Regions from separate parts of the Lysobacter antibioticus genome, predicted to be linked through region 1. Evidence: riboswitches for the same ligand, from Rfam matches in the RefSeq annotation. Region 1 holds a riboswitch; each other region holds the start of a gene.

Evidence for each region. Region 1 has a riboswitch for cobalamin ahead of metE (5-methyltetrahydropteroyltriglutamate--homocysteine S-methyltransferase). Riboswitches for the same ligand answer to the same signal wherever they lie in the genome.
Region 2: it holds a riboswitch for cobalamin, as region 1 does, so the genes downstream of both, btuB (TonB-dependent vitamin B12 receptor) here and metE (5-methyltetrahydropteroyltriglutamate--homocysteine S-methyltransferase) in region 1, are expected to answer to the same signal.
Region 3: it holds a riboswitch for cobalamin, as region 1 does, so the genes downstream of both, btuB (TonB-dependent vitamin B12 receptor) here and metE (5-methyltetrahydropteroyltriglutamate--homocysteine S-methyltransferase) in region 1, are expected to answer to the same signal.
Region 4: it holds a riboswitch for cobalamin, as region 1 does, so the genes downstream of both, GLA29479_RS10600 (CoA-acylating methylmalonate-semialdehyde dehydrogenase) here and metE (5-methyltetrahydropteroyltriglutamate--homocysteine S-methyltransferase) in region 1, are expected to answer to the same signal.

Annotation. Positions count from the first base shown of each region.
Region 1 covers NZ_CP013141.1:5,254,741-5,262,402, forward strand. Annotated here, with positions in the region: gene GLA29479_RS21180 (aldo/keto reductase) at 1-931, shown strand, start outside; gene GLA29479_RS21185 (TonB-dependent receptor) at 978-3,110, opposite strand; gene GLA29479_RS21190 (COG3904 family protein) at 3,255-4,274, opposite strand; gene GLA29479_RS25465 (hypothetical protein) at 4,508-4,678, opposite strand; cobalamin riboswitch at 4,699-4,905, shown strand; gene metE (5-methyltetrahydropteroyltriglutamate--homocysteine S-methyltransferase) at 5,111-7,393, shown strand; gene GLA29479_RS25470 (hypothetical protein) at 7,484-7,630, opposite strand.
Region 2 covers NZ_CP013141.1:2,165,736-2,173,397, forward strand. Annotated here, with positions in the region: partial or broken gene cbiB (adenosylcobinamide-phosphate synthase CbiB) at 1-457, opposite strand, end outside; gene GLA29479_RS08725 (cobyrinic acid a,c-diamide synthase CobB) at 454-1,722, opposite strand; gene cobO (cob(I)yrinic acid a,c-diamide adenosyltransferase) at 1,913-2,569, opposite strand; gene GLA29479_RS08735 (hypothetical protein) at 2,566-3,177, opposite strand; gene GLA29479_RS08740 (hypothetical protein) at 3,229-3,819, opposite strand; gene btuB (TonB-dependent vitamin B12 receptor) at 3,924-5,777, opposite strand; cobalamin riboswitch at 5,932-6,175, opposite strand; gene GLA29479_RS08750 (TonB-dependent receptor plug domain-containing protein) at 6,692-7,662, shown strand, end outside.
Region 3 covers NZ_CP013141.1:2,484,326-2,491,987, reverse strand. Annotated here, with positions in the region: gene GLA29479_RS24450 (hypothetical protein) at 1-314, shown strand, start outside; gene GLA29479_RS10120 (hypothetical protein) at 316-1,281, shown strand; gene btuB (TonB-dependent vitamin B12 receptor) at 1,407-3,278, opposite strand; cobalamin riboswitch at 3,400-3,646, opposite strand; gene GLA29479_RS10110 (TfoX/Sxy family protein) at 3,728-4,144, opposite strand; gene GLA29479_RS10105 (GAF domain-containing protein) at 4,141-4,623, opposite strand; gene bioD (dethiobiotin synthase) at 4,694-5,425, shown strand; gene GLA29479_RS10095 (phasin family protein) at 5,562-5,981, opposite strand; gene queD (6-carboxytetrahydropterin synthase QueD) at 6,234-6,587, opposite strand; tRNA gene GLA29479_RS10085 (tRNA-Met) at 6,769-6,845, opposite strand; gene GLA29479_RS10080 (RNA pyrophosphohydrolase) at 6,983-7,597, shown strand.
Region 4 covers NZ_CP013141.1:2,607,693-2,615,354, reverse strand. Annotated here, with positions in the region: gene GLA29479_RS10610 (enoyl-CoA hydratase) at 1-618, opposite strand, end outside; gene GLA29479_RS10605 (acyl-CoA dehydrogenase family protein) at 615-1,793, opposite strand; gene GLA29479_RS10600 (CoA-acylating methylmalonate-semialdehyde dehydrogenase) at 1,805-3,319, opposite strand; cobalamin riboswitch at 3,459-3,679, opposite strand; gene GLA29479_RS10595 (hypothetical protein) at 4,191-4,439, shown strand; gene GLA29479_RS24470 (hypothetical protein) at 4,948-5,178, opposite strand; gene GLA29479_RS10590 (Vps62-related protein) at 5,411-6,358, opposite strand; gene GLA29479_RS10585 (hypothetical protein) at 6,846-7,451, shown strand; gene GLA29479_RS10580 (hypothetical protein) at 7,645-7,662, shown strand, end outside.

The sequences.
Region 1 (7,662 bases):
GCGCAGCGTGTTCGACGCCTACCTCGAACGCGGCGGCAACTTCATCGACACCGCCAACCTCTACACCGGCGGTAGTTCGGAAACCCTCATCGGCGAGTTCGCCCGCGGCCGCCGCGACGCGCTGGTGATCGCGACCAAGTTCTCGCTGTGCATGAACCCCGGCGACCCGAATGCCGGCGGCAACCACCGCAAGAACCTGCGCCAGTCGGTCGAAGCCAGCCTGCGCCGGCTCGGCAGCGACTACATCGACCTGCTGTATCTGCACGCCTGGGACGCGACCACGCCGGTCGAGGAAGTGATGCGCGGGTTCGACGACCTGGTACGTGCCGGCAAGGTCTTGTATGCGGGCGTGTCGGATCTTCCGGCCTGGCAGGCCGCGCGCATGCAGACCCTGGCCGAGTTGCGCGGCTGGTCGCCGTTGATCGCCCTGCAGACCGAATACAGCCTGGCCCAGCGCGACAGCGAGCGCGAACTGCTGCCGATGGCGGCCGAACTCGGCCTCGGCGTCACCGCCTGGTCGCCGTTGGCCTCGGGCGTATTGAGCGGTAAGTACACGCGCGCCGACCTCGATGCGAGCAACGCCGAAGGCCGCCGGGCCGTGGCGATCGGCAACGGCGCCCTGACCGAACGCGCGCTCGACATCGCCGACACGGTCAAGGCGGTCGCGGCCGAACTCGAACGGCCGGCGGCGCAGGTCGCCCTGGCCTGGTTGCTGCGCCGGCCCGGCGCGGTGGCGCCGGTGATCGGCGCGCGCACCCTGGCGCAGTTGCAGGAAAATCTCGGTGCATTCGACATCGAATTCACCGAGACGCAACAGCGCCGGCTCGACGACGCCAGCGCGGTCCAGCTCGGTTTCCCGCACGACTTCCTGGCCCTGCCCGGCATCCGGCAGGTGATGTTCGGCGGCGCGCGGGTCGAACGGTGTTGGTGAGTCGCTCACGCCGTGGCCGCCTTCGGCCGCGGCGCGTGCTTTGCACTCAGAAGCGGTAATCGGCGGTCAGGCTGAGGGTGCGCGGCGCCCCCGGCGTGTTGAACCCGTCGACCGAACCGTGCGCGGAACTGAAGTAACGCTTGTCGAACGCGTTCTCCAGGCGCAGGCGCCAATCCCAGGGGCCGCTGCGGTAGCGCAAGTTGACGTCGAAACTGGTGAACGCGGGCAGCACGCTGAGGTTGGTCGGCGCGGCGTACTGCATCGATACGTGCTGGACCAGGCCGCCGACGCTGAAGCCGCGCCCGAGCAGGTACTCGGCATAGACCGAAGCGCTATGGCGCGGCGTCAGCGCCGAGGTGCGGCCCTGCAGAGCCACGCCGTTGGCGATGTTGTTGGATTTGCGGATCTCGCCATCGAGATAGGCATAGCCCGCGTACAAATCCAGGCGCCGCTCCAGCAGCGAGGCGGCGAAGCCGAGTTCGGCGCCACGGGTACGCTGCGTGCCCACGCTGATCTGCTTGCGCGGATCGACCGGATCGGTGGTCTTGATGTGCTCGCGCTCGGTCTCGAACACGGCCGCGTCGAAGCTCACCAGACCGTCGGCGCTGGCGAACTTGTAGCCGAGCTCGCGATTGGCGGTGGTCTCCGGCTGCAGGTCGACGTTGACCGTGCTCAGCGGCAGGCTCTCGGCCGAGGGCTGGAACGACTCGCCCCAGTTCGCATACAGCGATTGCTGCGGGGTCGGCATCCAGATCAGGCCCAGACGCGGGCTCCATTCGCGGTCGCTGCGCTCCAGTACCGGCGCGGCAGCGTTGAGGCGGTCGCGGGTCTGCTGGCGGTAGTCGTCGTAACGCGCGCCGATCACCGCCTTCCACTGCGCGTTCAAGGCGATCTGGTCCTGCACGTACAAGGCGGCGTTGCGCAGCCGGCTGCGTGCGGCCGCTTCGGCCTTGGGATTGAAGATCGAAGGGCTCAACACCGGCGCGAGCAGGTCCACCGGCGTGGCGATACCGCCATAGCTGGCCTGGTCCTTGCGCTCGTAGCTGAACTCGCTGCCGAGCAACAGGCGATGGCGTTCGCCTTCGTGGACCAGATCGGCCTGCGCGAACCAGGCCTGCTGGTCGCGTTCGTTGCCGGCGTGGCGCCGGTTCGACAGCCAGCGGCCGTTGCGCTGGAAGGGGTTGCCGGTGATCAGGGTATTACGACGGTCCAGGCGGTAGTCGCTGCCGCGCACGGTCACACGCAGGTCGAGATCCTCGCTCAGCGCCTTGGCATAGGTCGCGTTGAGCACCTGCACGCGGGCGCGGCTGTAGTCCTGGTCGCGCGCCTCGGAGGAGCCGTAGTAGGTGTCGATCGGCACCTCGAGCGGGCGCCCGAACAGACTCGGGATGCCGAAGTCGGTCACCCGTTCGTCGCGCTGCGCGCTGGCCTGCAACAGCAATTGCCCGTCGCCGAGTTCGAAACGGTACGACGGCGCGATCAGCCAACGTTCGATGAAGCCCTGTTCGCGGAAGGTGTCGGAATCCTCGTAGGCACCGACCAGGCGGCCCGCGCCGACGCCGAGCGGGCCGGTCAGGTCGAACTCGCCGCGGCGTCCGCCTTCGCTGTCGGCATAGACCCGCAGCTTGCCCTGCGCCGCGTCGAGCGGCTGCTTGCTGACCCGGTTGATCAGGCCGCCCGAGGAGCCGCGGCCGAACAACATCGCCGACGGCCCCTTCAGCACTTCGATGCGCTCGGTGTTGGCGAGGTCGCGGTAATACATGGCGTCGTCGCGGACGCCGTCGAGGTATTGGTCCGACAGCGCGCTGAAACCGCGGATCGCGACCTGGTCGCGCTGACCGTCGCCGTTGTTGAGGCCCACGCCCGGCACCAAGGCCAGCATTTCGTTGAGCGAACGCCCGCCCTGCGCGTCGATCAGGGCGCGCGGCAACACGGTGATCGCCTGCGGAATCTCGACCAGCGCGGTGTCGGTCTTGGTCGCGCTGCGGCTGCGCTCGGCGCCGAACGTCGGGCCGACCTTGCCGAGGACCTGAATCTGGTCGAGCAGGTGGACGTCGGTATCGGCTGCGGCGCCGGCCATGGTATCGACCGCAGCATCGGTCGCGGCCGCCTGCAACGGGGCCAGGCAAAGCGGCAGCAAGGCCAGCGCGAGGCGCGCGGGTCGGAGAAACGAAGGCATGCGCGACAGCTCCTGCGTGACGGGGTCTGGCTTGAGACCCGCAGGGGCTCTGGCTGTGACAGGGCGCAGATTCTCGCCGCCGCTCGCGATTGCCGCAAGCCGTCGTGCGACGCCGCTGCGACAACCGCTTCGAACGAACGGCGGTTATTCCGCGCTCTTGTTGGAACGTTTCTTCGACGCGCCCGCCGTGGCCGGCGCGTCGGCATCGGCGCCCTCGTCGTCCAGCAGCGGCAGACGCCGCAGGTCGCGGGCGTACAGATCGGCCGGACTGTCGGAGGGGCAGGTCTCGTCCGGGAAGCCGAACTGCTCCTGCAAGGCCTTCGCGCATTCCGGCATGGAGGCGAAGTTCTTGCCGGTGGCCATGCACTGCGCGTCGAAATCGCGGCGGAAGGCTTCGCGGCGGCGGACGAAGTCCTCGCCGCACTTGCGGGTCAGGCGGATGCGGTCGAGATCGTCCTGGGCGGCGTTGGTGCCGTCGAGGCCGAACTGCTTGAGCTCGTCCACGGTCAACACCCGCAGGTCGCGGTTGGCGATGGTCATCATCAGGTCGGCGACGCCGGTGGCGACGCCGTTGCGTTCCAGATAATCGCGGACCTGCTGGTTGATCGCCTTCAGCTCGCGGCTGAGTTCGGCGCGCGAGGTCGCGGTCGAGCGGTCGCGCATCAGCCGGTGGATGCCGACCTTGCCCTCGATCGAGCGGGTGTCGCCGGCGGCCAGCACCAACACGCAGGCGCTGTGGCAGACCGAGTCCTCGCGCACCCAGATCGCCCAGCCCGACTCGGCGATCGAGTCGCCGGCGCGGATCGCTTCCTCGACGTGACCGCCGCTGGAGTCGATGTCGAGGATGCGGGTCTGGATCTCCATGCGCGTGGCCATGGCGGCAACGCGCTGCACCAGCGCGGTGAAACCAGCGCCGATCTTGCCCTGGTAATGCAGGCGCACCACGCCGCTGGCCTGGCACGGCGACAAGGCGTCGACCAGGCTGAAGAAGTCCAGCGCGGTCAGCGGTTTTCCGTCGCCGAAACGCGGGTAGTCGTATTCGCAGCTGATCTTGGCCACGCCGCCGTCGAGCTTGGCCGGCGGCCAGTAGGTGCCCTGCAGGATGTCGGTCTCGCTCGACGCGTCCGCGGCGGCGACCTTGGGCGACTCGTTCTGGCTGCCCATGGTGACCGGCTCGAGCCGGGCCGGCGGCGGCGCGGCGGAATCCCTCCCGCAAGCCGCCAGTCCGAGCAGGCACAAGGTCAGCGCAAACGTCCTTCTGAAAAGCATGTTCCACCCATCGGAGTCGGGATCGCGCGGGCCGTCCTGGACCCGCGCCGCGCATCGTCGCCACAGCACGAACGTTAGCCCCAGGGCCCACCAAGCTCAACGGCAGGAGGTCATGGCGTTCGCGCTCGTCAGCGTGCCGACATCATCGTCGGCGGCGCATGAACGGCAGCCGGGGAAGCCCCGGCCGCGGCGCCGTCGCCGGCTGCGGCCACAAATCGCAAACCGGGTCCACGCATCGCGATCGCGGCGATTGACTTCGCCGGTCGCGCTGCGTAGCTTGGCGGCGTGATGGTGAACATCGCTTCATGCAGATGAAGCGATGTGACAAATCGCCACCGGTTCGCACCGGCAGCGGTTAGAGGGAATCCGGTGCGGACGCCACGTCCAATTCCGGAGCTGCCCCGCAGCGGTATAGGGAACGAACTTCGTCAGGCACTGGGAGCGATCCCGGGAAGCGACGGACAGTAGGAGGCGCCTCGTGCTCCATGCCCCAAGCCCGAAGACCTGCCATGACCGGAAGGCTCGCCTTCCGTCCGACTCCGGCCCGCAAGGTGTCGGCGCTGCGTCCGGGCCCGTCCCGGCGCGGGCCGCGTCGTGCGCGCCGGTTCGCCCGCGGGGGCGAAGGTCGACACCAAGGGTTGCGGCGAAGCCGGGCGCGCGAGCGTCGGGCCGGCGCAGCCGTGGTCTCCTTCGTTGCCCTGCGCCATGCCCACGCATCGCAGGTAATCATCATGATCAGCGTCACCCATCTCGGCTTCCCGCGCATAGGCGCGCGGCGCGAGCTCAAGCTGGCCCTGGAATCGTTCTGGAAAGGCGACACGCCGGCCCAGGCGCTGCACGACACCGCCCACGGCCTGCGCGAACGCCATTGGCAACTGGCGCGCCAAGCCGGCGCCGACGTCGTGCCGTGCAACGATTTCTCCCTCTACGACCACGTCCTCGATACCGCCGTGTTGTTCGACGCGATCCCCGCGCCGTACCGCGAGGTCTACGACGAAAACCCGCTGACCGGGTACTTCGCCCTCGCCCGCGGCCTGCAGGACGGCCGTCGCGATCTGCACGCGCTCGAGATGACCAAGTGGTTCGACACCAACTACCACTATCTGGTGCCGCAGTTCGAGCGCGACCAGCGTTTCGTTCTGCGCGGCGACAAGCCGCTGGCCGAACTGGCCCAGGCGCGCGCGCTCGGCATCCAGGCGCGGCCGGTGCTGCTTGGCCCGGTGTCCTTCCTCAAGCTCGGCAAGCGCAGCGACGGCGGCGATCCGCGCGAGCTGCTCGATGCCCTGCTGCCGGCCTATGCCGAGTTGCTCGGCAAGCTCAAGGCCGCGGGCGCCGACTGGGTCCAGCTCGATGAGCCGGCCCTGGTGCTCGACCTCGACGACGACGATCGCGACGCCTATCGCCGCGCTTATGCGGCCCTGGCCGAAGCCGACGCGCCACAGCGCCTGCTGACCACGTATTTCGGTGGCCTCGGCGACAACGCCGCCCTCGCCGCGCGCCTGCCGGTGCAAGGTCTGCACGTCGACCTGGTGCGCGCGCCGCAGCAGTTGGAAAGCGTGCTGCCACTGTTGCCGGACGACCGCGTCCTCAGCCTCGGCGTGGTCGACGGCCGCAACATCTGGCGCGCCGATCTCGACGCCGCGCTGAGCCTGGCGCGTCGCGCCGGCGATCGCGCGCACTGGCTGGCGCCGTCGTGCTCGCTGTTGCACGTGCCAACCGACCTGGAGCTGGAGCGCAAGCTGCCCGCGCCGCTGCGTCACTGGATGGCCTACGCGCGGCAGAAGATCGAGGAACTGCGCCTGCTCGCCGACGCTCTCACCGGCAGCGCCGACGCCAACCGCGACCTCGCCACCGCCGCCAGCGCGCGCGCCGCGCGCCTGGCCTCGCCGTTGTTGCGCAATGCCGAGGTGCGCAAGCGCCTGGCCGCGGTCGAACCGGCGATGACCCGGCGCGCCTCGCCCTATCCGCAACGCGCGAAGGTGCAGGCGCAGCGCCTCGGCCTGCCGCTGTTCCCGACCACCACCATCGGCTCGTTCCCGCAGACCGCCGAAGTGCGGCGCGCGCGCGCCGAGCACAAGGCCGGCAAGATCGACGACGCCGCCTACCGGACCTTCCTGGAGAACGAGACCAAGCTGTGCCTGCGCGAGCAGGAAGCGCTGGGCATCGACGTGCTGGTGCACGGCGAGTTCGAGCGCAACGACATGGTCGAGTACTTCGGCGAGCAGCTCGACGGTTTCGCCTTCACCGCCCACGGCTGGGTGCAGAGCTACGGCTCGCGCTGTGTCAAGCCGCCGGTGCTGTTCGGCGACGTGGTCCGCCCGCAGGCGATGACCGTCGACTGGACCCGTTACGCGCAGGCGCAGACGCAACGGCCGGTCAAAGGCATGCTGACCGGACCGGTGACTATCCTGCAGTGGTCGTTCGTGCGCGACGATCAGCCGCGCGCCGACAGCTGCCGCCAGATCGCCCTGGCCTTGCGCCAGGAAGTGCTCGACCTGGAAGCGGCCGGTATCGCCATCGTCCAGATCGACGAACCGGCCCTGCGCGAAGGCCTGCCGCTGCGTCGCGCCGACTGGCCGGCCTACCTGAGCTGGGCCGGCGAAAGCTTCCGCCTCGCCGCCAGCGGCGTCGGCGATGCGACCCAGATCCACACCCACATGTGCTACGCCGAGTTCAACGACATCATCGAGGCGGTGGCCGCGCTCGACGCCGACGTGATCTCGATCGAGACCTCGCGCTCGCGCATGGAGTTGCTGGATGCGTTCGTGCGCTATCGCTATCCGAACGGCATCGGCCCGGGCGTCTACGACATCCATTCGCCGCGCGTGCCCAGCGAGACCGAAATGCGCGACTTGCTCGACAAGGCTCTGGATGTGTTGGAGCCGGCGCAGTTGTGGGTCAACCCGGACTGCGGCCTGAAGACCCGCGGTTGGCCGGAAGTGCGCTCGGCCCTGCGGGCGATGGTGCAGTCGGCGCGCGGCCTGCGCGAGCAGGTCGCCGCCGAAGTCGACTGAGCGCAGCAGTCGATTGAGCTGAGCACGAACCGTCGGCGGCGCGCGCGCCGCCGACGATGCCCCTTCCGGACTACGGAAGGGGCGCTTGCCTTACATCACGTCGTAGGCCAGCACGTTCCACTGCTCCGGCTGGCCGGAGCTTTCCACCGAGCGCACGATCGCGCCGACGTCGGCGCCGGACACGCTGAACGGTGCGACTTCGTAATCCAGATCCTGGATTTGCAGACTGCCTTCCATAGAGTTGCTCCTGATTCGCCGGCCCGATGACA
Region 2 (7,662 bases), 2.7 Mb from region 1:
CCGCGTCGTTGCCGTTCTCGAGCACCGACTCGGTGGCCGCGGCGGCGACGCGCTCGGCATCGAGCGCCGCAGTGTCGCGGCTGACGATGCGGCCGACTGCCGCACGGGCGGCGTCCAGGTCGCCGTCGCGCAGGGTGCGCGCGACCGGCGCGGCGTGTTCGTCGAGGCTGCGCAGGCCGATCGTCAGATACAGCACGCCGGCCGCATACGCGGCCGCGAGCCACGGCGAGCGCGCCTGCAGCTCGAACTGCAGCCAGGCCGCGAGCACGCTCGCCGGCAGCACCGCCGCGGCCCAGGCCATCACCCCGCGCCCACGATGGTCGCCGTAGCAACGAGCCTCGATCGCCCTCGCCATGCGCCCGAACGCGACCAACGGATGCGCGCGCCGCGGCTCGCCGAGCAAACGATCGAGCAGCACGCCCGACAGCATCGCGATGGCGAGCGTCGGGGGGTTCATGGCTGCAGGAGCTTGAGCGCCGCGCCCGGGTTCGAGGGGAAATAGAAGTGGACGAAACTCGCGCTCATGCGGCGGTCGCGGTACACCGCTTCGCGGCTGGGCCCGCCGTTCGGGTTGATCGATTCGGCGATCGCCGCGGCCTCGATCTCAGCGCGGGCGTAATGGAAGGTGTGCCCACGCAAGCCGCCCTCGGGCAATTCGACCGATTGCAGCCCGAGCGCGGCCATGCGCGTCTGCATCACGGCATGGCCGGGCAGCAGACCGGCCATGACGGCGCGCTGTCCGTCGCGATCGGTCAATGAGTCGAGCGCATACAGCAGACCGCCGCACTCGGCCAGCAGCGGTTTATCGGCGTCGCGATGCGCGTGCAAGGCCTCGCGCAATGCGCCGTTGTCGGCCAGTGTCTGCAGATGCAGTTCCGGATAGCCACCAGGCAGCCACACCGCATCGCAGTCGGGCAGGCTCTCGCCGGCCAGCGGCGAGAAGAACCTGAGCTCGGCGCCGGCGGCGCGCAGCAGATCGAGATTGGCCGGGTACAGGAAGCAGAACGCGGCGTCGCGGGCGATGGCGATGCGTACGCCTTGCAATTGCGCGGGCACCCGCTCGGCCTCGGCCGCCGCAAACGCGACCGGCGGCGGCAGCTCGGCATCGGCGTGTTGGCCCCAGGCATCGGCGAGCGCATCGAGCCGCGCCTCCAGATCGCCGAGCTCGCCGGCGGCGACTAGGCCGAGATGACGTTCGGGCAAGGCCAGCCCGGGGTCGCGCGGCAAGGCGCCGAGCCAGCGCAGATCGGCCGGCAGGCTCTCGCGCAACAACTGCGCGTGATAGGCGCTACCGATTCGGTTCGCGGCGACGCCGTACACCTGCAGGCCATCGCGATAACGCGCGAGCCCGGTCGCCAGCGCACCGAATGTCTGCGCCATCGCCGAACCGTCGATGACCGCGAGCACCGGCACGCCGAGCCGCTGCGCGAGGTCGGCGCTCGACGGCGTACCGTCGAACAACCCCATCACGCCTTCGATCAGGATCAGGTCGGCTTCGCCCGCGGCATCATGCAGACGCGCGCGCACGTCTTGCTCGCCGCACATCCAAAGATCCAACTGATAGACGGGATGACCGCTGGCGCGTTCGAGCACCATCGGGTCGAGAAAATCCGGCCCGGTCTTGAACACCCGCACCCGCCGGCCCTGGCGCGCATGCCAGCGCGCGATCGCCGCGGTGACGCTGGTCTTGCCCTGGCCCGACGCCGGGGCGGAGACGAGCAGGGCGGGACAGTGGTGCCGGGAATCGAGAATGGGGAATGGGAAATCGGTCGAAGCCGCAGCTCCAGTCGCAGCCACGCGCGCACCCAAGATTTCGCCCGCTTTTTCGTTGCCAGAAGACATATCGCTCGTCCCATCAGTGTCTACGAATCCCGCTCTTACGATTCCCGATTCTCCATTCCCGATTCCCGCCCTAAAGCTCGATCCCCTTCTGCGCCTTGATCCCGGCCTTGAACGCGTGCTTGATCACGCGCATCTCGGTGACGGTGTCGGCCGCTTCGATCAGGGCATCGGGGGCGCCGCGGCCGGTGATGACGACGTGCTGCCGCTCCGGCCGCGCCGCGACCGCGGCGAGCACGTCGTCGAGCGCGACATAGCGGTGCGCCAGGGCGATGTTCAGTTCGTCGAGCAGGACGAAATCGTAGCCGGGGTCGGCCATCATCTTGGCCGCGATCGCCCAGGCCGACTGCGCGGCGCGGATGTCGCGCTCTTTGTCCTGGGTCTCCCAGGTGAAGCCCTCGCCCATCACGTGATAGTCCAGCTCCTCGAAACGCCGGAAGAAGGCCTCTTCGCCGGTCGAGAAACTGCCCTTGATGAACTGCACTACCCCGCAACGAAAGCCGTGCCCGAGCGAACGCGCGAGCATACCGAAACCCGAGGAACTCTTGCCCTTGCCGTTGCCGGTGTTGACCACCAGCACGCCGCGCTCGATCGTCGCCTGAGCGATCTTGCGGTCGATCAGCTCCTTCTTGCGCTGCATGCGTTCGCGGTGGCGCTCTTCACTGCTGGCCGCGAAGCCGGCGCGGTCGGCCGAGCCGTCCTTCGTGCCGTCGTTGCCGCCCGCGCTCATGCCGGCGCTCCACTGCGCTGACGCAGGACCAGGCTGCGCGCGACCGCATACACCCCGAAAGCCAGGCCGACATAACCGGCCAGGGTGCCCAGAGCGCGCGGGTAGTACTGCGGAATGCGGTCGATGAAACCGGCCAGGCTCGCATCCGGATAACGGCCGGACAGGAAATAGAACCCGCCCTTGGAAATCAGGTAGGTCACCACCGAAGTGGCCAACAGCACCAACGCCAGGCGCGGCACCGTGCCCCAATGGTCGCGATGCAAGCGCGCATACGCGCGTCCGCCCAGCCACAGCGCGGCATAGGCCAGGGCCAAGGCCCAATACGCCGGCGACAAGCACCAGTCGGTGATGCGGCCGAGCGCCAGGCTGCCCAGATCGAGCGCCGAGGACAGCACGAAGAAGGCCGGGAATGCCCAGACCGGACGCAACAACGCGCCGACCAGGAAAAACACCGACCACGACGCGCTGGGCAAGGCGTCGACGCTGGCGAAGTGCTGGCCGCGGGTGCAGATTATCAGCAGCGCCAGCGATGCGCCGGTCGCGATCAACGCCTGCCGCGATTCCAGCGGCAGCACCGCGGTGGAGGCTGCGGGAAGAGGGTTCGACATGCTCAAGCTCCGGGGTGCGAAGGGACGACGAATCGAACGATGCAGCGACGATCAGCGGCTCGCGGTCGGCTGCGAGGCCGGCGGACGCGCGATACGAACGATCGCCGCATGCGCGACCAGCGCGACCGCGATGTAGCTCAACGTGGTGCGCACGAACAGCGGGCCCCAACGCCAGACCCGACTCAGATACTCGGCGAAGTTCGGCTCCGCGTAACGGCCGCCGAACCAATAGAAGGCGCCGTTGGAGATCAGGAACGACAGACTGGCGGCGACGAAGGCCACGCCGAAGACCCGCGCGAATCCGCGCCAGCCGGCCGGCATGCGCGGCGCATACCAGCGCCCGGCGTACCAGAGCACGGCATAGGCCAGCAGCAGGAAGGCATACGACGGGGTTACGCAGTAATGCCCGAAGAAATCCTGGCCTCGCCCGGTGATCGCGAAGTAGTCGATGGCGACCGCGGCGAGCAGGAAACCGGCGTAGCCCAGGTGCCGGCGCAGATACAGGCCGCCGAGGAAAAACACCGCCATCGAGGCATCGGGCAGATGCAGCAGATCGCCGAAGTGATGGAAGCGCGTGGCGATCATCACGATCAACAGCAGGCAGGACAGACTTAGTTGGATGGGACCGGGCAAGCTTTTCATCGGCGACTCTCGATTGGCGCCGGCAACGCGGTGGTTGCCGGCAAAGCCCGCGGACGCGGGCCGGGAGGCTGCCCGCGCGGACGCGGGCCGAGGTTGCTGATCCGTCAGCGGGAAGGCCGGTAACGCAGGGTCAACAGGTAGTTGCGCCCGGGCTGATTGTAGAAAGCGGCGGTTTCATAACGGCGATCGAACACGTTGTTCGCCGCCAACTGCAGGCTCCAGGCCTCGTTGAAGGCATAGCCCAGGCGCAGATCGGTGAGCGCATAACCGGCGAGGCGACGCGTATTGGCCAGGTCATCATAGCGATCGCCCGCGGCGTACACGCTGGCGCCGAACGACCAGGCGCCATTGCCGACAGCGAAGCGGCGGTCGGCATCGATGCGCGCACTCTGCCGCGCACGCCGCGGCAGGAATTTGTCACGGCTGGCGCTGCGGCTGTCGTTGCGCGGGTCCAGCCAGGTCGCGCTGGCGCGCAGGTCCCAGTCGGCCAGGCGGGTGTCGAACGCCGCTTCCAGGCCGCGGATGCGCGCGCGGTCGACGTTGCCGGGCAGGCCGATCGAGGAATCGAACGCGATCAGATCGTCGATGTCGCTCTCGTAGGCATTGAGCGACCACACGTGCTGGCGGCGCTCGCCGTGGGTACCGCGCAGGCCGATTTCGACGCTGCGCGAAGTTTCCGGCGACAAGCCGGCATTGCCGTAGCCCGGGTAGTACAGCTCGTTGAAGGTCGGCGCCTTGAACGCGGTGCCGTAGCTCGCGGTCAAACGCAGCGCCTCGCTGAGGTTCCAGCCCCACAGCAGGCTGCCGGTGGTCTCGCCGCCGAACTGGCTGTCGTCGTCGCGGCGCAGGCTGGCCTGCAGCGCATGCGCGCCGAAACTCTGCTGCCACTGGCCGAAAGCGCCGCGCAGGATACGGGCGTCGCGGGCATAACGGGTGTTGCTGTCGATGCGGTCGCGCTGCCAGTCGAACCCGAGCGTGAGCAAACCGCTGCCGATGCCGAGGTCGCCCTGCACCGAGCCGAGCTGGCGTCGGGTCTCGAAGGTGCTGGAGTACTTGCCGTTCTTGTAGGTGTCGCTGAGATCTTCGCTGCGGCCGGCGCTGGCGCTGAGGCTGACGCGGTCGCTGGGGCGATAGCGCAGCTTGGCGCCGGCGACCTGCTGCACACCGTCGGCCTCGTTGTTCTGACTGCCGTCGTATTCGTTATGGTTTTCGGTGCGAAACAAGCGCGCTTCGGCGTCCCATTGCTCGTTGAAGCGGTAGCCGCCCTGCAGGGTCAGCGAATCATTGCGATAGCCATCGCGGTCGGGCGAATAGGTGAAGCAACCGGCACCGCCCGGCGAGGGCTTGCCGCGGCAGGCGTTGATGCCGTCGGTGTCTTCGTGGGCCGCGTTGATCGAATACCAGCCGCGCTCGCCCTTGCCGGCGACGCCGGCGGTGGCGCGATGGGTGGCGTAGCTGCCGATCGAGGCGCTGAAGCTCGGCACGAACGCGCCCTGCGGACGGCGGGTGAAGATCTGGATGACGCCGCCGATGGCTTCGGAGCCGTACAGGCTGGAGAACGGGCCGCGCACGATTTCGACGCGTTCGATCTGCTCGACCGGAATGTCCTGCAGCGATGCGCCGCCGCTGGTCGCCGAACCGATCTTGACCCCGTCGATCAGCACCAGCACATGGTCGGACTCGCTGCCGCGCAGGAACAGCGACGTCGCCTTGCCCGGGCCGCCGTTGTTGGCCAGCGACGCACCAGGGGTGCCGCGCAACAACTCCGGCAGCGACGACGGCTGCAGGCGTTCGATCTGCGCGCGGTCGATCACGGTCACCGCAGCGAGCGTGGCGTCCTGAGTCTGGGCGGTGCGGCTCGCGGTGACCACGACCTGGTCGAGATCGACCGCCGGCGCCGCGACTGCGGAGGCGGCGAATGCGGAACCGGCGAATACGAAAGCGCAGCGCGCGGGGATGCGCGCAAGGCGCGGAACAGCGGAAAAACGGAACGTCACGGTCGGCTCTCCATGGCCGCGCCTCACCCGCGCGGTCTAGATCAGGTCGTGACAGGGGGATGGCGGAACGGAGAGACGGCGCGCGCGCCGATGCCCCGAGACACGGCCCTCCGCCTGTCGGTTCGCGCTCCGGGCCGGTCTCCGGGCTTGCGAGCGGAGGCGGTCCGAGATCGGACCGGGTCTCCCGTACCGCGCCTTCCCGTGTCGGAACACAGTGGCGTCGTGCGGTGCGTGTACTCGCTTACCGTTGCGGGGGCAGCTCCGGATTGACCGACCTGGCGAATGCCAGAAGCGGGGACCGGATTCCCGTTTCAATCGCCGATTGTGTGTCGGCGATCACCTTGAGCGCGCGCATCTTAGCAGTCGAGCGAGGTCGGGACGCCAGGGTACGGAGGAGGAAAATGCGCGTGACTCGCCGATCAGGGCCCATCCGCGGCCTTTGCTTTCCTGGACGGACCTCGCGGCCTCCCCTAGCGCTGAAATCGTCATCCCCGCGCAGGCCGGGGTGAATGGATGCGCTTGCGAGCCACCGGCTCGCGCATCCGTGAACGCCAGGGTGCTGCGCGCCCTGGCCGGGCGATAGAGACCTCAGGCGTTCTCGCACGAAAATCCGGTGGATCCCCGCCTTCGCGGGGACGACGACTTGAGGAGGAAATCAGGGCTGGCAGAGATGAGGGCCTAACGGGATGAGGGCCAGAAAGCCCCCACCAGGCCAGGCGCAGCGGCCGGCCATCCGCCGCCGGATTCCGCAAAGAGTGTGCTTCTACCACTTTTTGACTACTTGCGTTAGGCAATATTTGGCCGCTTCATTGACCGGTTGTTACGTTCGTGTTAAATCCGAATGACATCGCTGTCATCCCCATCAAGGAGTCGTCATGCACGTCCGCCGCACCTTCGCCGGTTCACGTCACCCTCTGGCCCTCGGCCTCCTGGTAGCGCTCGCCGCGCCGGTCCACGCGCAAGACGCGCCGCAAAGCGACCCCAAGACCCTGGACCAGGTCATCGTCACCGGCACCCGCGTCAGCGACCGCACCGTCGCCGAGTCCACCGCGCCGATCGACATCATCACCCCCGAAACCCTGGAGGCCACCGGCACCGTCGAGCTGGCCACCGCCCTGTCGCGCGCCCTGCCCTCGCTGAATTTCCCGCGCCCCGCCATCACCGACGGCACCGACGCAGTGCGCCCGGCTCAGCTGCGCGGCCTCGCCCCCGACCAGGTGCTGGTGCTGGTCAACGGCAAGCGCCGCCACACCACCGCCCTGATCAACCTCAACGGCAGCCAGGGCCGCGGCTCCTCGCCGGTCGACCTCAACGCCATTCCGATCGCCGCGATCGAACGCGTCGAAGTGCTGCGCGACGGCGCCTCGGCGCAGTACGGCTCCGACGCGATCGCCGGCGTCATCAACGTCGTACTCAAGGGCAGCGGCACGGGCGGCAGCATCGCCGCGCGCTACGGCCAGTACAGCGCCGGCGACGGCAAGCAGTACCAGCTCTCCGGCGACACCGGCATCAAACTCGGCGAGAACGGCTGGCTGCACCTGGCCGCGCAGGGCGGGCACCAGGACCAGACCAACCGCGCGCGCCCGTTCCAGGGCCGCGTCGAGCAGCGCTACGGCGATCCCGAGATCGACCAGGGCGCGTTCTCCTATAACGGCGAATACAACCCGACCGACTACCTGAGCTTCTATTCGTTCGGCAGCTACAGCGAACGCGACGTGCTGTCGAACGGTTATTTCCGCTTCGCCGGCGACCCGCGCAACATCCCGTCGATTTATCCGAACGGCTTCCTGCCGCAGATCCACAACGTCAGCAAGGACCGCGCCGCGGTGTTCGGCCTGCGCAGCGA
Region 3 (7,662 bases), 2.8 Mb from region 1:
TCGAGCTCGACGTGCCGCAGTTGATCGTCCACGACAGCTTCGAGGATGCGTTGCAGCTCGAGTTCATCCCGGTGTTCGACCCGGCCATGGTCAAGCGCGTCTACATCGACGTGAAGTACGAGGACGGCGCCTACAAGCGCAACGAGCGCATCGAGATGGCCGGCAGCCAGACCGATCCGGTCAAGTTGCGCATCGCCCTGAAGAACAAGGACCTGCGCAACTACCGCCGGCGCTTCACCTTCGTCGGCATGCAGGGACAGTTCGACCAGCGCGCCTGGGTCGCCGAGACCGAAGAGCTGGTGGCGGTGCAGTGACATGCGCAGCGATACCGTCATCGACATGCGCCGCGATCCCGAAGCGGCCTGGCTTGCGCCGATGCAACAAAGCCTCGGCGCCGACATCGCCGGCCCCGTCGCCGCCACCTTGCGGCGACTCGGGACGGTGCTGCCGGCGCAGGCCGCCGCCGCCGCGGACCTGCTCGGCGACGTGCTCGCGCCGCTTGGGCGTTCGGTCTGGCCGGAAGTGGCCGGCAGTTTCAGCCGCCTGACCAACACCGGCATGCCGGTCGAATTCTCCTGGAGTTCGCGCGAAGCGGCGGTGCGCTGGACCGCCGAGGTCGCCGCGCCGGAGCTGGCCGATCGCGAGCGGCTGATGCTGGCCGCGCAGGCTTTGGATTGGCAGGGCGACCTGACCCCGTGGCTGGAACTGCAACGCGACGACCCGCTGGTGTTCGGTGCATGGGCCTCGGGGCGTCATGGCGAAGAGCGCGCGACCAAGCTCTATGTCGATCTGTATGCAGGGCGGCTGCCGACGGTCTGGCGGGATCGCTATTTCCTGCTGCGTTCGAACCTGTTGACCTGGCGACTGAGCGGTGTGAATCCCGACGGCAGCACCGAGTTCTATGCACTGGGTCACGAGCTGGATCGGCCGGCGCTCGCGGCGATGGCGCGCGCGGTGCTCGGCGATGCGCAGCCGTTGATGGACATGCTCGAGGCGCTGTTGGAAGGCGGCGCCCTGCCGCGTCATGTCGGGATCAGCCTTGCCTTGTCGGCGGACGGCCAGCCGCGGGCGCTGAGTTGTTTCGTCGTGGCCAAGAGCCTGTTCCACCACGATGCCGAGGCGTCGGCCAAGCTGCGCAGCCTCGCCGACGGCGTGCCGGCGCAGCTTTACGAAGCGCTGGCCTCGGGGCCGGACGACGGGCGCTGGCGCCACGGCATGATCGGCGTGGTCGCCGACATCGCCGGCCGCAGCTGGGTGCAATGCGGGCTGCGGCCGACCTGAGCCTGCGTTCGTGGGGCGTGCGTGTTTCTGCGCCAAAAACAGAAAGCCCGGCAATGCCGGGCTTTCTGTTTATGCATCAACGATGCGCTAGTCGGTCGACCGGTGTGGTCGGTCGACGAATGCGATCAGTTGACCGGTGCGTAGCGCAGAGTCAGGAACCATTCGCGGCCGGGCTGGTTGAAGTACGAAGAGGTTTCGTACTCGCGGTCGAACACGTTGGCCACGCGCGCCTGCAGGCTCAGGGCCGGCGTGATCGCGTACTCGGCGCGCAGGTCGAGGGTGCCGTAGCCGCCGAGACGGGTGCTGTTGGCGACGTCGTCGTAGCGCGAACCCGAACCGACCGCGGTCGCACCGAAGCGGAACTTGCCGAAGCTGCGGTCCAGATCGATGCGCGCGCTGTGCTTGGCGCGGCGCGGCAGGTCGTTGCCCTGATAGAAGCCGACGCGGTTCTCGGTGTCGAGGACGCTGGCGCTCGCCGCCAGAGTCCATTGCGCGAACGTGGTGTCGATGCCGATCTCGGCGCCGCGCATGCGCGCACGGTCGATGTTGTTGGGCAGGTTGATCGACGAGTCGTAGGTGATCAGGTCGTCGGCGCGGGTGTCGAAGCCGTCGATGCGGGCGTTGAAACGCTCGCCGCGATAGGCCAGGCCGAGCTCCCAGGTCTTGGACTCTTCCGGGCGCAGGGTCGCGTTGCCGAAGAACGGGTAGTACAGCTCGTTGAAGGTCGGCGCCTTGAACGCGGTGCCGTAGCCGACGGTGACGCGCCAGCGCTCGGCGAAGTTCAGGCCCCAGGCCGCGCCGCCGGTGGTGTGGCCGCCGAACTGTTCGTTGTCGTCGCGGCGCAGGCTGGCCTCGAACGACTGCGCGCCGAAGCGGCCCTGGTACTGGACGAAGCCGGCCTTGTTGTCGCGCTCGCTTTCGTCGTACACGGTGTCGCTGTCGACGCGGTCGCGCAACCAATCGAAGCCCGCGCTCAGCACGTGGCCTTCGGCCAGGGTGAAGTCGCCCTGCAAGGTCGCGCTGTCGCGATCGGTCTTGAAGAACCCCATCGGCACTTCGCCGAGGAAATTATCCGAGCTGTCGACGTTGCGGCCGGCCAGCAACTGCAGGTGGATGGTTTCCGACGGGCGCCATTGCAGCTTGCCGCCGATCACCTGTTGCACGGTCTCGGAGCGGTTGACGAAGCTGCCGTCGTAATCGTTCTCGCCTTCCGCGCGCAGCGCCTGGCCTTCGATGCTCCACTGCTCGTTGAACTCGAGGCCGCCGCGCAGCGACAGGGCGTGGTTTTCGTAACCGTCGCGGTCGGGCTCGTCGGTGAAGCAGCCGGCGAACACCGGGAAGCCGGCGCCGCGGCAGGCGTTGATGCCCTCGGTCTTGCGGAAGCTGTAGTCGGCGCCGAACCAGCCGCGCTCGCTGCGACCGCCGAAGCCGGTGCCGAATTCGAGGCTGTCGTTGCTGCCGCCGCCGACGTGCACGCGCGGCGCGAAGCCCTGCTTCTCGCGGCGGGTGAACACCTGGATCACGCCGCCGATGGCGTCGGCGCCGTACAGGCTCGAACGCGGGCCGCGCACGATCTCGATGCGGTCGATCAGTGCCAGCGGCAGGTCCTGCAGCGCGGCCAGACCCGAGGTCGGCGAGCCGACGCGGATGCCGTCGACCAGCACCAGCACGTGGTCGGACTCGCTGCCGCGCAGGAACAGGGTGGTGAGCTTGCCGGCGCCGCCCTGGTTGGAAATGGTGATGCCGGCGCGGCCGCGCAGCAGGTCGTTGAGGTCGCGCGCCTGGCTGCGCTGGATGGTCTCGCGGTCCAGCACGTCGACCGGGGTCAGCGTGTCGTTGACGCTGACCGCGGTGCGGTTGGCGGTGACCACCACCTCGTCGAGGTCGGTGGCGTCGCCGGCCGGAGCGGCGATGGCGGCGGCGGGCAGCGCCAGCGCGCAGGCGATGGCGAAGGACAAGTTCAGTGCGCGCGTGGCGTGCGTGTTGCGGACGGACATGGGGACAGCTCCAGCGCGCGCACCCGGAGGCGCGCGACGACGACGGCGGAAGACGGTTGCGAGGAGGCAGCGGGCCGTGCAGACAGCCGGATAGCAGCCGCCGCGACGCCCTCCGCATCGCAACCTGTGGCGCTTCAAGGCCGGTCTCCGGACTCGCAAGCGCAGCGCCGACGCGGGGTCGGGCTGCCGATCGCGGCGCCTTCCCGTGTCGAGCACAGTGGCGGTTGCCGCGATCTGTCTTGCTTACCGTTGCGGGGGCAGTGCCGGACTGGCGCCGATCCTCCCGCAAGAGAGGGCGCGTCACCGGCTTCCCGTTTCAACCCGGCGATGGAGAAAGCCGCCGGGTCACCTTGAAGCGGTGCGCAGTCTACGCGAAGCCGGCGCCCGGGGCCAAAGCCGTGGGTGGGCGGAGGGGGCCGGCCGGAGGGGGCGCAGCGGCGTCGACGGGCTCAGTCGCGCCCGTCGTCCTCGTCGCGGCCGCCGGGGCGGTCGTCGTCCTCGTCCAGGCCGTTGCCGTCCAGGCCGCCGCCCTCGAACGCATCGTGGCGTTCTTCGGCGTGCACGGTGGTGTGCACCGGCGCGGCGGCCGGCTTGTTGCGCGGCGGCGGTAGCAGGGCGGTCGCGGCTTCGGCGGCCTGGATCAGTTGCTGCCGGCGTTCGTCGCTGATTTCCTGCCAATGGCAGTCCAGCAGCGCGCCTTCGATCGCGTAGAGCAGGTTGAGGGTCGGCTTGAAGCCGGCGCGCTTGACGCGCATGAAGGCCTCGACCGTGCCGATCGCGGAGATGTCCTCGTGCGTGCGCAGGCCGACCTGGCGCAGCCAGGCCGCGCTCTTGGGGCCGATGTTGCGCATCTTCGGCGCGGTCATGCCAGCGCCTCCACGTACACGCGCGCCAGCGCTTCCAGGCCGGCCTGGTCGTCGGCATCGAAGCGGTCCGGGACCGGGCTGTCGAGGTCGAACACGCCGATCAGGGCGTCGCCGTGGACCAGCGGCACCACCACTTCCGAACGCGAGGCGGCATCGCAGGCGATGTGGCCGGGGAAGGCGTGCACGTCGGCGACGCGTTGGGTCTGGCGGGTCGAGGCGGCCGCACCGCACACGCCCTTATCGAGCGGAATGCGCACGCAGGCCGGCAAGCCCTGGAACGGGCCGACCACGAGTTCTTCGCCGTCGTAGAAATAGAAGCCGACCCAGTTGAGTTCCGGCAGGGCATGGCTGACCAATGCCGACAGGTTGGCGGCGTTGGCGATACGGTCGCGTTCGCCGTCGAGCAAACCGCGCGCCTGGGCGAGCAGCTGCGCGTATTGCTCGGGCTTGTCGCCCGATAGTGCGGAGGTTTTAAACATCATCGGAGTGTAACAGCGGCATCCGCCGCCACTACCATGGTGGACTCCACGCCCCAGGGAAAAGCGCGAGATGAGTCACACCCAGCCCCCGGTGGAGGCCGGCTCCCGACCAACGGCCGCGTCCGCGGTGTTTCCGCGCGGCGTGTTCGTCACCGGCACCGACACCGGCATCGGCAAGTCGGTGGCCAGCGCGAGCTTGTTGCACGCCTTGCGCGCGCGCGGCATGCGCGCGGTCGGCATGAAGCCGGTAGCGAGCGGTTGCGAACGCACGTCCGAGGGTTGGCGCAACGAGGACGCCTTGCTGTTGCAAGCGGCCAGTGCGCCGAGACCGCGCTACGACGACGTCAATCCCTACGCCTTGCCGCAGCCGTTGGCGCCGGAACTCGCCGCTGCCGAGGCCGGGGTCGAGATCGCGCTGGCGACGATCCTCGCCGCGCATGCGCGCTTGGCGGCGCAGTCGGACACGGTGGTGGTCGAAGGCGTCGGCGGTTGGGCCGCGCCGATCAGCGCCACGCTCGACCAGATCGACCTGGTGCGCGCGCTGGACTTGCCGGTGGTGCTGGTGGTCGGCCTGCGCCTGGGTGCGATCAATCATGCGCGCCTGAGCGCGCGCGCGATCCAGGCCGACGGCGCCCGCCTGGTCGGCTGGATCGGCAACGACATCGACCCGCAGATGGCGCGCGCCGACGACAACTTCGAGATCCTGCGCCGGCGTTTGCCGGTGCCGTGCTGGGGGCGTCTGCCGTATGCCGCTTCGCCCGACCCGCAGGCCTTGGCCGGGCGCTTGCAGCCGCTGTTCTAGCGCGGCGAATGCTCTGCGGCTCGCTGGCGATCGATAGCGATGGCGAAGGCCGAATCGCGGGCAACAAAAAACCCGGCAGCCGAAGCTGCCGGGTTTTTCGTATCCGCCGTGACGGCCGGAGAGAGAGACGGTGCGCTTACTTGGTCGCGGCGGCAGTCGGAGCCGTCGCCTTCGCCGCGGCCTTGGCGGCCTTCTCGACGTTGGCCTGGGTGGCCTTGGCAGCGGTTTCGATCTGCGACTTGGCCAGCTCGGCGATGGCTTCGTTGGTCTTCACGGTGCGGCCGAAAGCTTCCTGACCGGTGCTGACAGCGCGCTCGACGTTTTCGCGAGCGATCTGCGCGCCCTTCGGCCACAGGGTCTTGAAGGCTTCCAGATCGCGGGCTTCGGCGGCTTCACCGAAGAAAGCGAAAGTGGCGTTGACGCGGTCTTCGATGGCGGCGACCTGCAGGCCGAACACGGCCTCGGCGTTGTCGAGGGCCAGACGGTTGACCTGAGCGGCCGTGTCCGCGAACTGGCGCGTAGCGGCGGCGAACTGTTCGTTGAATTGCTGGTACATGGCTGAGCTCCTGAAAGGTCCAGACGGAGAACGACTGGATTGTGCGGTGCAGCATAGGCGGGGTTTTGTTGCGATGCAACATCGGGCCGACGAGCGGTCGAAAGCCGTTCAGAAAGCCTGCCTGTTCAGGTGCTTAGCGACCAAGCAGCCGTTCAGGCAAAGCCTAGTCCGGGGCCATGACCACGGCGTTGCCGGCGTCTGACAAGGCGCCGGCTGCGATGGATCGAGTAGGGAAGGGCGAGCGCCCCGGGCTCAGCCGCGGTAGCGGCAGCCGGCGGTGCAGGTCTCGTGGACCACGATTTCGCTCAACAGCGGCAGCACCGGCTTGAGCTGGTCCCAGATCCACACCGCGAGGCGTTCGCTGGTCGGATTCTCGAGGCCGGGGATGTCGTTGAGGTAGTGATGATCGAGGCGATCGTAGGTCGGCTGGAACGCCTTCTTGACGTCGGCATAGTCCATCACCCAGCCGGTGTGCTCGCCCAGCTCGCCGGTCAGGTGCACCTCGATGCGGAACGAATGCCCGTGCAAACGCGCGCATTTGTGGCCTTCCGGCACGTTCGGCAGCCGGTGGGCGGCTTCGAGAGTGAAGACCTTGAAGATGTTCACAGCAGTCATAGTGCGGTACCGGGTCGGGCGGTGGCGCGTCGCGCGATGGCGCGGCGTGGCGCGTGATCTGGAGCGAGGTGATCTGTAACGATCGGGAATCCTGGGCCGGCGCATCCTGGCGGCGGATACGAAAAAGCCCGCTGCGCTGGCGGGCCCTGGGTCTTGCTGCGCGGCGATTCTATGGTGGCTATGGGTGGACTCGAACCACCGACCCCAGCATTATGAGTGCTGTGCTCTAACCGGCTGAGCTACATAGCCACGGGGAACCGCGAATTCTTCATGCCGGACGGGCTCTTGTCAATCGTCTGAGCGCATCGCGACCGACTTGTTTGCCCGACTTGTCGTCCCGGCCACCCCGTGGCAGAGTCGGACACAGTGAATTTGGAGTCCGCATCGTGATCGATCCGGACGGCTACAGGCCCAATGTCGGCATCGTGTTGATGCACCCGGACGGCCGCTTGTTCTGGGCTCGCCGCGTGCATCGCGATGGCTGGCAATTCCCGCAGGGCGGGATGAACACCGACGAGACGCCGCTCGAGGCGATGTATCGCGAGTTGCGCGAGGAAACCGGTCTGCTCCCGCAGCATGTCGAAGTGCTCGGCGCGACCCCGGGCTGGCTGCGCTATCGCCTGCCGCGTCGGGCCGTCCGCCGCAACGACCGCCTGGTCTGCATCGGCCAGAAACAGGTCTGGTTCCTGCTGCGTCTGACCGGCGAGGAGTCGGACCTGCGCCTGGACTTGACCGACAAGCCTGAGTTCGATCATTGGCGCTGGGTCGATTTCTGGTACCCGGTCGAGCATGTGGTGATGTTCAAGCGCGGCGTCTATGCCAGCGCCCTGCGCCATCTGGCCCCGTTCGCCCGCCTGGTCGCCGGCCAACAGGCGGTGCCGGCGCCCGGCCCGGATGCCCGCCTGCACGAAGCCTATCTGTCGGGCTGCAACCACCCGCGGTCGCGGACCTGCGGGCCCGGCAACCCGGTCCGTGGCAGCGGCTCGGAATCGGGCGGCTGAGCCTCCCGGAAGCGCTGCGGCCGGCCCGGTCAGGCCTACCCGCCGAGCCCGTCCGGCCGGGGCAT
Region 4 (7,662 bases), 2.6 Mb from region 1:
CTTGGCCCACTGCAGTGCGCGCGCCTTGGCCTCGCCCTTGCCGACCACTTCCTCGACCAGGCCGATGCGCAGGGCGGTCGCGGCATCGACGCGTTCGCCGAGCAGCATCATCCGCTTGGCCCAGCCCTCGCCGACCAGGCGCGGCAGGTGCTGGGTGCCGCCGGCGCAGGGCAGCAGGCCGACGGTGGCTTCGGGCAGGGCGAGCTGGGCCTGTTCCTCGACGATGCGCAGATCGCAGGCCAGCGCGCATTCCAGTCCGCCGCCCATGGCATAGCCGTTGATCGCGGCGATCGACACGCCGCGGAACGCACTGAGGGTCTCGAAGGCTTCGCCGAAACGACGCGCGGCCTCGCGTGCGAGCGCCTTGTCGCCCTCGGCAAATTGCTTGAGGTCGGCGCCGGCGGAGAAGAATTTCTCGCCTTCGCCGGTGACGACCAGGGCGTAGACCTCGCGGTCGGCGTCGAGGTCGCGCACCAACTCGCGCAAGGCGGCCAGGCTGTCGCGGGTCCAGGTGTTGGCGGGCGGGTTGCTCAGGGTGACGACGGCGGTGTGGCCGTCGATGTCCAGCTTCAGTCCGTCATAGACCTTTCCGGTGTGCTGCTTGTCGGCGCGACTCATCGCAATTCCTCTTCGGTGTTCAACAGATGGCGCGCGATGATCACGCGCATGATTTCGTTGGTGCCTTCCAGGATCTGGTGCACGCGGCAGTCGCGCAGCAGGCGCTCGATCGGGTATTCGCGCATGTAGCCGTAGCCGCCGTGGATCTGCAGGGCCTCGTTGCAGATCGCGAAGCCGGCATCGGTGGCGAAGCGCTTGGCCATCGCGCACCAGACGATGGCGTCGGCGCTGCCGGCATCGAGCTTGCGCGCCGCGGTGTGCACCATCTGCCGCGCCGCGACCAGTTGCGTGGCCATGTCGGCGAGCTTGAACTGCAACGCCTGGAACTCGGCGAGCGGTTTGCCGAACTGGCGCCGTTCGCCCAGGTAACGACGTGCGGCGTCGAGTGCGCCCTGGGCCGCTCCGAGCGAGCAGGCAGCGATGTTGAGGCGGCCGCCGTCCAGGCCCTTCATGGCGATCTTGAAGCCATCGCCTTCGCCGGCGAGCAGGTGCGCCGCCGGCACGCGCACGTTGTCGAACACCACCGCGCGCGTGGGCTGGCTGTTCCAGCCGAGCTTTTCTTCCTTGCGCCCATAGGCGATGCCGGCGCTGTCGGCGGGCACCGCGAAGGCGCTGATGCCGCGTGCGCCGTCGCCGCCGGTGCGCGCCATCACCACCAGCATGTCGGTGGCGCCGGCCCCTGAAATGAAGGCCTTGGCGCCGTTGATCAGGTAATGATCGCCATCGCGTTCGGCGCGGGTGCGCAGGGAGGCGGCATCGGAACCGGCGCCGGGTTCGGTCAGGCAGTACGAGGCCAGGCATTCGCCGGAAGCGAGCCGAGGCCCCCAGAGGTCGCGTACGGCCGGCGAGGCGTGCGCGGTCAACATCCAGGTCGCCATGTTGTGGATGCTGATGAACGCCGCCGTGGACGGATCGAGCGCGGCCAGCTCCTCGAACACGACCACCGCATCGAGCCGGGTCAGACCCGAGCCGCCGGCGGCGTCGTCCACGTACAAGCCGCAGAAACCGAGTTCGCCGGCTTTGCCGATGGCCTCGCGCGGGAAGATGCCTTGCGCGTCCCAGTGCGCCGCATGCGGCGCCAGTTCGGCCAGGGCGAAATCGCGCGCGGCCTCGCGGAAGGCGAGCTGGTCTTCGCCGAGCTGCGATGGCGGTGGATTGACCGCCTGCAGGTTCATGACGGCGGCCATCACTTTAGACTGATCGTGGTGTTGACGCCGTGGCCGAGCGTGTCGTCGTCGAACCAACGCGCGGTGACCGTCTTGGTCTGGGTGTAGAACATCACCACTTGCTTGCCGTAAGGGCCGAGGTCGCCGAGCTTGGACGCGCGCGAGCCGGTGAACGAGAACAACGGCACCGGCACCGGGATCGGCACGTTGATGCCGACCTGGCCGACGTCGATGTCTTCCTGGAAGCGGCGTGCGGCGGCGCCGGACTGGGTGAACAGCGCGGTGCCGTTGCCGTTGGGGTTGGCGTTGATCAGTTCGATCGCGGCCTCCAGGGTGTCGGCGGCGAGCACGATCAGCACCGGGCCGAAGATTTCCTCGTCGTAGATGCGCATGCCGGGCTCGACTCCGGAGAAGATCGTCGGGCCGACGAAGTTGCCGCGCTCGAAGCCCGGCACGGAGGGCTTGCGGCCGTCGAGTTCGAGCCTTGCGCCTTGCTCGACGCCGGCGGCGATCAGGCTTTCGACGCGTTCGCGCGCGGCGCAGGAAATCACCGGGCCGACGTCGGTGCCGGGCTCGGTGCCGGCATTGACCTTGAGCGTGCGCGCCTTGGCGACCAGTTCCGGAATCCAGGCTTGCGCTTCGCCGACCAGCACCGCGGTGGAGGCGGCCATGCAGCGTTGCCCGGCGGCGCCGAATGCGGCGCCGGCGAGGGCGTTGAGGGTTTGCTCCTTGTTGGCGTCGGGCAGCACCACCGCATGGTTCTTCGCGCCCATCATGCACTGCACGCGCTTGCCCGCCAGCGAAGCGCGGTGGTAGACATGGGTGCCGACCTTGGTCGAACCGACGAAGGACACGGCCTTGATGTCCGGGTGGTCGCAGATCGCATTGACCACGTCTTCGCCGCCGTGCACGACGTTGAGCACGCCCTTGGGCACTCCGGCTTGCAGCGCCAGTTCGACCAGGCGCATCGTCACCAGCGGATCTTGTTCCGACGGCTTGAGCACGAAGGTGTTGCCGGTGGCGATGGCCATCGGGAACATCCACAGGGGAATCATCGCCGGGAAGTTGAACGGGGTGATGCCGGCGCACACGCCGAGCGGCTGCAGCAGGGTGTAGGTGTCGACGCCGCCGGCGACGTTGTTGGCTAACTCGCCGAGTTGCAGGTTGCCGATCGCCGCGGCGTGCTCGACCACTTCCAGGCCGCGGAAGACGTCGCCTTCGGCATCGGCCAGGGTCTTGCCTTGTTCGGCGGTGAGGATCGCGGCGAGCTCGCCCATGTGCTCGCGGATCAGTTGCTGGTATTTGAGGAAGATGCGCGCGCGCGCGCCGATCGGGGTCTTGCGCCAGCTCTTGAAGGCCTGTTGCGCCGAACGCACCGCGGCGTCGACTTCGTCGGCGGTGGCGAACGGCACCCGCGCCAGCACTGTCTGCGTAGCGGGGTTGACGACATCGCGCCATTGTTCGGATCGGGATTCGACGAAGGTACCGTCGATCAGCAGCTTGACCGTCGCGACTTCGGTCGCGACGCGATTCATATCGTTCATTGTTTCGGCTCCGTGTCGCTCACCCGCGTGACGGGGATTGCGGAGCAAGACAAGTCGGTTCCACGCAACGGACATCCGCGTCGAGCCAGCCCGTCCGGTTGCCCACCGCAACACCCGAGGACGGCATCGCATGCGATGCCCGCCACTGGCCGGTCTCCGGGCTTGCGAGCGATGCGGAGCGATCCGCATCACCCCGACACCTTCCCGCGAAATCGCAGTGGTATTGAGTCGGGTGTTCTCGCCTACCGTTGCGGGGGCAGCGCCGGAATGGAGTCTGTCGACTCGCACCGGCTTCCCGTTTCACCCTGCTCGCCGGTACGGCGGCAGGACACCTGTGGCCGGCGGAGTGTAGGCGTCGGATCGAAAGCGAACAAGCTGCATTGCGCAAAGCTGCGCGCTCGTTCGCACGACGGCGTGGTCGGATGGCTTCGGACGCCGCATTCATCTTGTTGCTGCGCGCATGTGTGACGACTCGGCGCGGCACCGCACCGCGGCGAATGGAATGCATGGCGAGGAATGCGCCGCATGTCGGTTGCGGGAGCGCTCGCGATGTCGACCGCGTTTGCCTGTGCGGGGTTCGGGCGAAATGCCGGGCATCGCTCGATATTGTGATGGGCGGCGTGTATTCCTGGAAACGATGCAGGCGAAATGGCTGGTGCGGCGGGGACGGCTGCGGATAGGGGCATACGGATCGGCATGGGCGTGCCGCCGCGATGGGGAGCATCGGCGGCGGTGGATCGGTTCGTCGTCGAGCGTCGGCACTGAAGAATCCCGCGGGCCGTGGCCGCTCGGGTGACATTCGCATGCCGTTGCAAGATCATGGCGAGAGCGCAACGCGGCATTCTCGAAGGAGCGGTACCCGATGACCACACGCGAACGACGCAACGGAACCGAGCAGGCCAGCGCCGTGGCCTTGCGCGCAGGGCTGACCCGCGAGCAACTGGACGCGTTGACGACCTTGGAGCACTTTCGTTGGGAACTGCGTTTCGTTCGGCGGCCGCTGTTCCTGGAGCCGATTCCGGTGGTGTTTCATCCCGATGGCGAGCGCTACGCGGTGCTGGAGGCGGACGGGTCGCTCAATGAGAATCCGGGGTTCGAGATACGTCGTTGAGGGGGCTGTCGGTGGCACGGGTTGGTTGGTGCCCGCGTCATCGCGCCGGGTGCCCTCAGGGTAGGAGCGGCGCGAGCCGCGACCGCGGGATGCGCAGTCATCGCAACGTCGGTGTCGTCTATCGAAGCGGTGTGGTTTCGCGAGAGTAGGGGCGGCGGCCACAGGGATTTTCTTCGGTTGCAAGCCGCGACCGTGTTTTATTCCGCTGCGGCGTCTGTGGCCGAAAGACGGTGAAGCAATTGCACCTAAAACAGCAAGAACAGAGCTTCCGTCCGCTGACGCGGCCGGGTTACTTTCTTTTGCTAAGCCCAAAAGTCCGTCTGGATTCCCTTCGGTCAAAGATAACCAAAGAAAAGGGCTTTCCTTGACGAAGCTCCCCTGCGAGTTCGATGCGCGCGCCGGGATTTTCCGATAAGACATCCTTGTCTTATCGGAAAACGCCGCACGTCCTGTGCGGCGCCCTCCGGGTCTCCTGGTGTTCTCGCAAGTTCGGTACTGCGCCAAGCTTTCACGGCAAAGGCAAAGGCAAAGGCAACGAAAAACTTCCGTTGCCTTTGCCTTTGCCTTTGCCATTGTCGTCGCCGTCGCTGTGCGTCGTCTCGACCTCGCGACGGTCATAGAAGACCCGGAGGGCGGCGCGCAGGGATGCGCGCCGTTTTTCATCGGGACAGGGATGTCCCGTATGAAAAAGCCCTGCGTTGGCATCGCTCGTGCGGGCTTGTGATTCAAAAGAAAGCATTTTTCTTTGGTTAGCTTTCTTTTGTTGCTTATGACAAAAGAAAGTAACCCGCCGCTTTAGTGGCGGAAGCTCTTAGCGTTTGATCTGGATCTGGATCTGGATCTGGATCTTGCTTGAGCGATGCGCTGCGAAACCGAAGCGACGCAGTCGCGGCTCGCGCCGCTCCTACATGGAGGGCGCGGCACTGCATTGCTTCAGCCTGCAGATCATGTCGCTCCTGCCATCACCACGCTCAGGGCGGAAACACGAACGGCGGATAAGGCCCATAGAACGGGAAGCCCGGTGTCTCGTCGTTGGGCTGCAGCGACGGATCGGCGTCGCCGGCCACGATCGGTCCCTTGTCCGCTGACGGTCCGGTCGGGCCGGTGGTCTCGGCGATGCCCAGTTCCTGGCCGCTGCCGCGTTCGCCCCACAGCACGTGGCCGCCATACCATTCCTGCGTGGTCACATCGACCGCCGGCTGGCCGGCCAGGTCGAAGCGTACGCCGCCGCTCTTGGCCGAGTCGTCGATGCCGGGTGCCTTGGTTTCCCAGGAGCCGGTCTCGGGGAAATTCGCATGCGAGCCCTGGCCGACGTAGGACACCGGGCGGCCGTCTTCCTTCGGCGTGTCCGCCCATGAACGCTCGGCGTTCAGGCCGCCGTGGGCGCTGTAGCGCACCGCGGTCGGCTGATATTGATCGTCGAGCTGCACAGTGATCTTTTCCCAGTCGCCTTCGTGGTTCTGCACGTCGCCGAGGCCGGGCGGGCCGTCGTTGTAGGAATAGAACAGGTGGTAGGTGATGGTGTTGCTTTCGGGATCGTACTGATAGAGGTTTTTGCTGTTGGCGAGGTCGCCGTCGCGGACGCCGTCGCCGAGTTCTTCGTTCTGATGGTCGAGGAACAACTGGCTGTCGGCGTCCTTGTTGTCGGGCCCGATGTCGGCCAGCTCCCGCGCCGGCACCTCGCCCAGTCCATGCAGTTCTTTGTCGCCCCAGAAGTCGCGTTCCTGGCGCAGCGTCGATTGCTCGATATAGGTGTTCGGGTCCTGCAGGAAATTTTCTTCCTGGGGATGGAAGTAGAGGATCGGGGCGTAGCGCTGAGCGAGTTCCTGCTGCTGCACGGGAGTGAGCGGCGCCGGGGTGACCGGCTCGGCCGGCGGCAGGCATTGACGGGAGGGGCCGGAAATATCGGAGGGATACATGGCTCTGCTCCAGTGCGCGGGAGGTCGCGGTACGAGTCTAGTCAGCCGGATCGGGCCGCAGCAGTCGGGCTGACCCTAGGGCGGGTGGCGCGAAGGCGACTGCGTTCGCCCAGCCGGCAGCCTGCGTCGCCACGAAGCGGAACACGCCAGTCGGGAGTGGGGCGGGTCCATACGCAATCGAATCCATAGCAGGGCGGGCGACGGCGGGGCGCGGCGGTGCGCGTTCGAGCCGGCCGCGTCCGGTAGCCGGCTACGGAAGCGGCGACCTGTACAGAGCGTGACCGGGATTGACCGGGCAGGGCGAGGTGTGACGAAGAACGTCAGTAGTGTGACATCAGTCGCATGCTGTTTACGTATACTTAACAAGCAATATGCCGAATGTCACTCCTTGGCATACTTTGTGCGTTTTTATGGCCTGCGCCCGGAGCCCCGGCACGCTATCGACCCTCCCTGGAACTCAATAATGCGAACGCTCACGAAGTCCCTTTTGGCCCTTTCGCTGCTCGCCGCCGTACCCATGCTCGCCCAAGCCGAGTCGCAGTACACCACCGGCACCGGTACCCCGATCACCGCCAGCGCCAAGCTGGACTTCCAGATCACGATTCCCAAGATCCTGTTCCTGCGCGTCGGCAGCGGTGCGGACTACACGACCAACACCGTGGTAAACCAGATCGCGTTCGTCGTACCGGCCAACCAAGTCGGTACCGGTGGCCTGGGCATCGCCGCTACCGCCGCCTCCGGCGACCTCAACGACGGCAAAGTCACCGCCAAGCTGGTCGGCAACAACGGCACCATCACCCTGACCTCGACCACCCTGGGCGCGCTCAGCAACGGCGTCGCCGGCGACACCATCTCCTATAGCCAGATCGAAACCACCGAGTCCGTCCTGTCCTCGGGGACGGCGTTGGCGCATCCGACTCTCGCCGATGGCGCGACCACCACGTCGACCGTGGCTCCGGGCACCGGCAAGTTGGTCAACCGCGATGCGGTCTGGACCTACAAATACAAAAACGCCGCCGTCGTCGCCCCTGGCGTCTACGGTGGTGTCAACGCCAACAACAGCCGCGTGACCTACACCGCATCGATGCCGTAAGCCGCAAGCCGGACGTCCCTTGCGAGATTCCGTTCCCGCGTTGCGGGAACGGCTCCGGCTTGATCCGCAGCCGCGGGAAAGGCTCCGGACCGCCCCGCACCCGCGGGAGCGGCCCCGGCTCGACCCGCACCCGCGGCAACGGCTCCGACTTCAGAGGCCCGACATGGTTTTGCCCTTACGCCCAGCGTGCTGGGTGCTGCTCCTGCTTGCG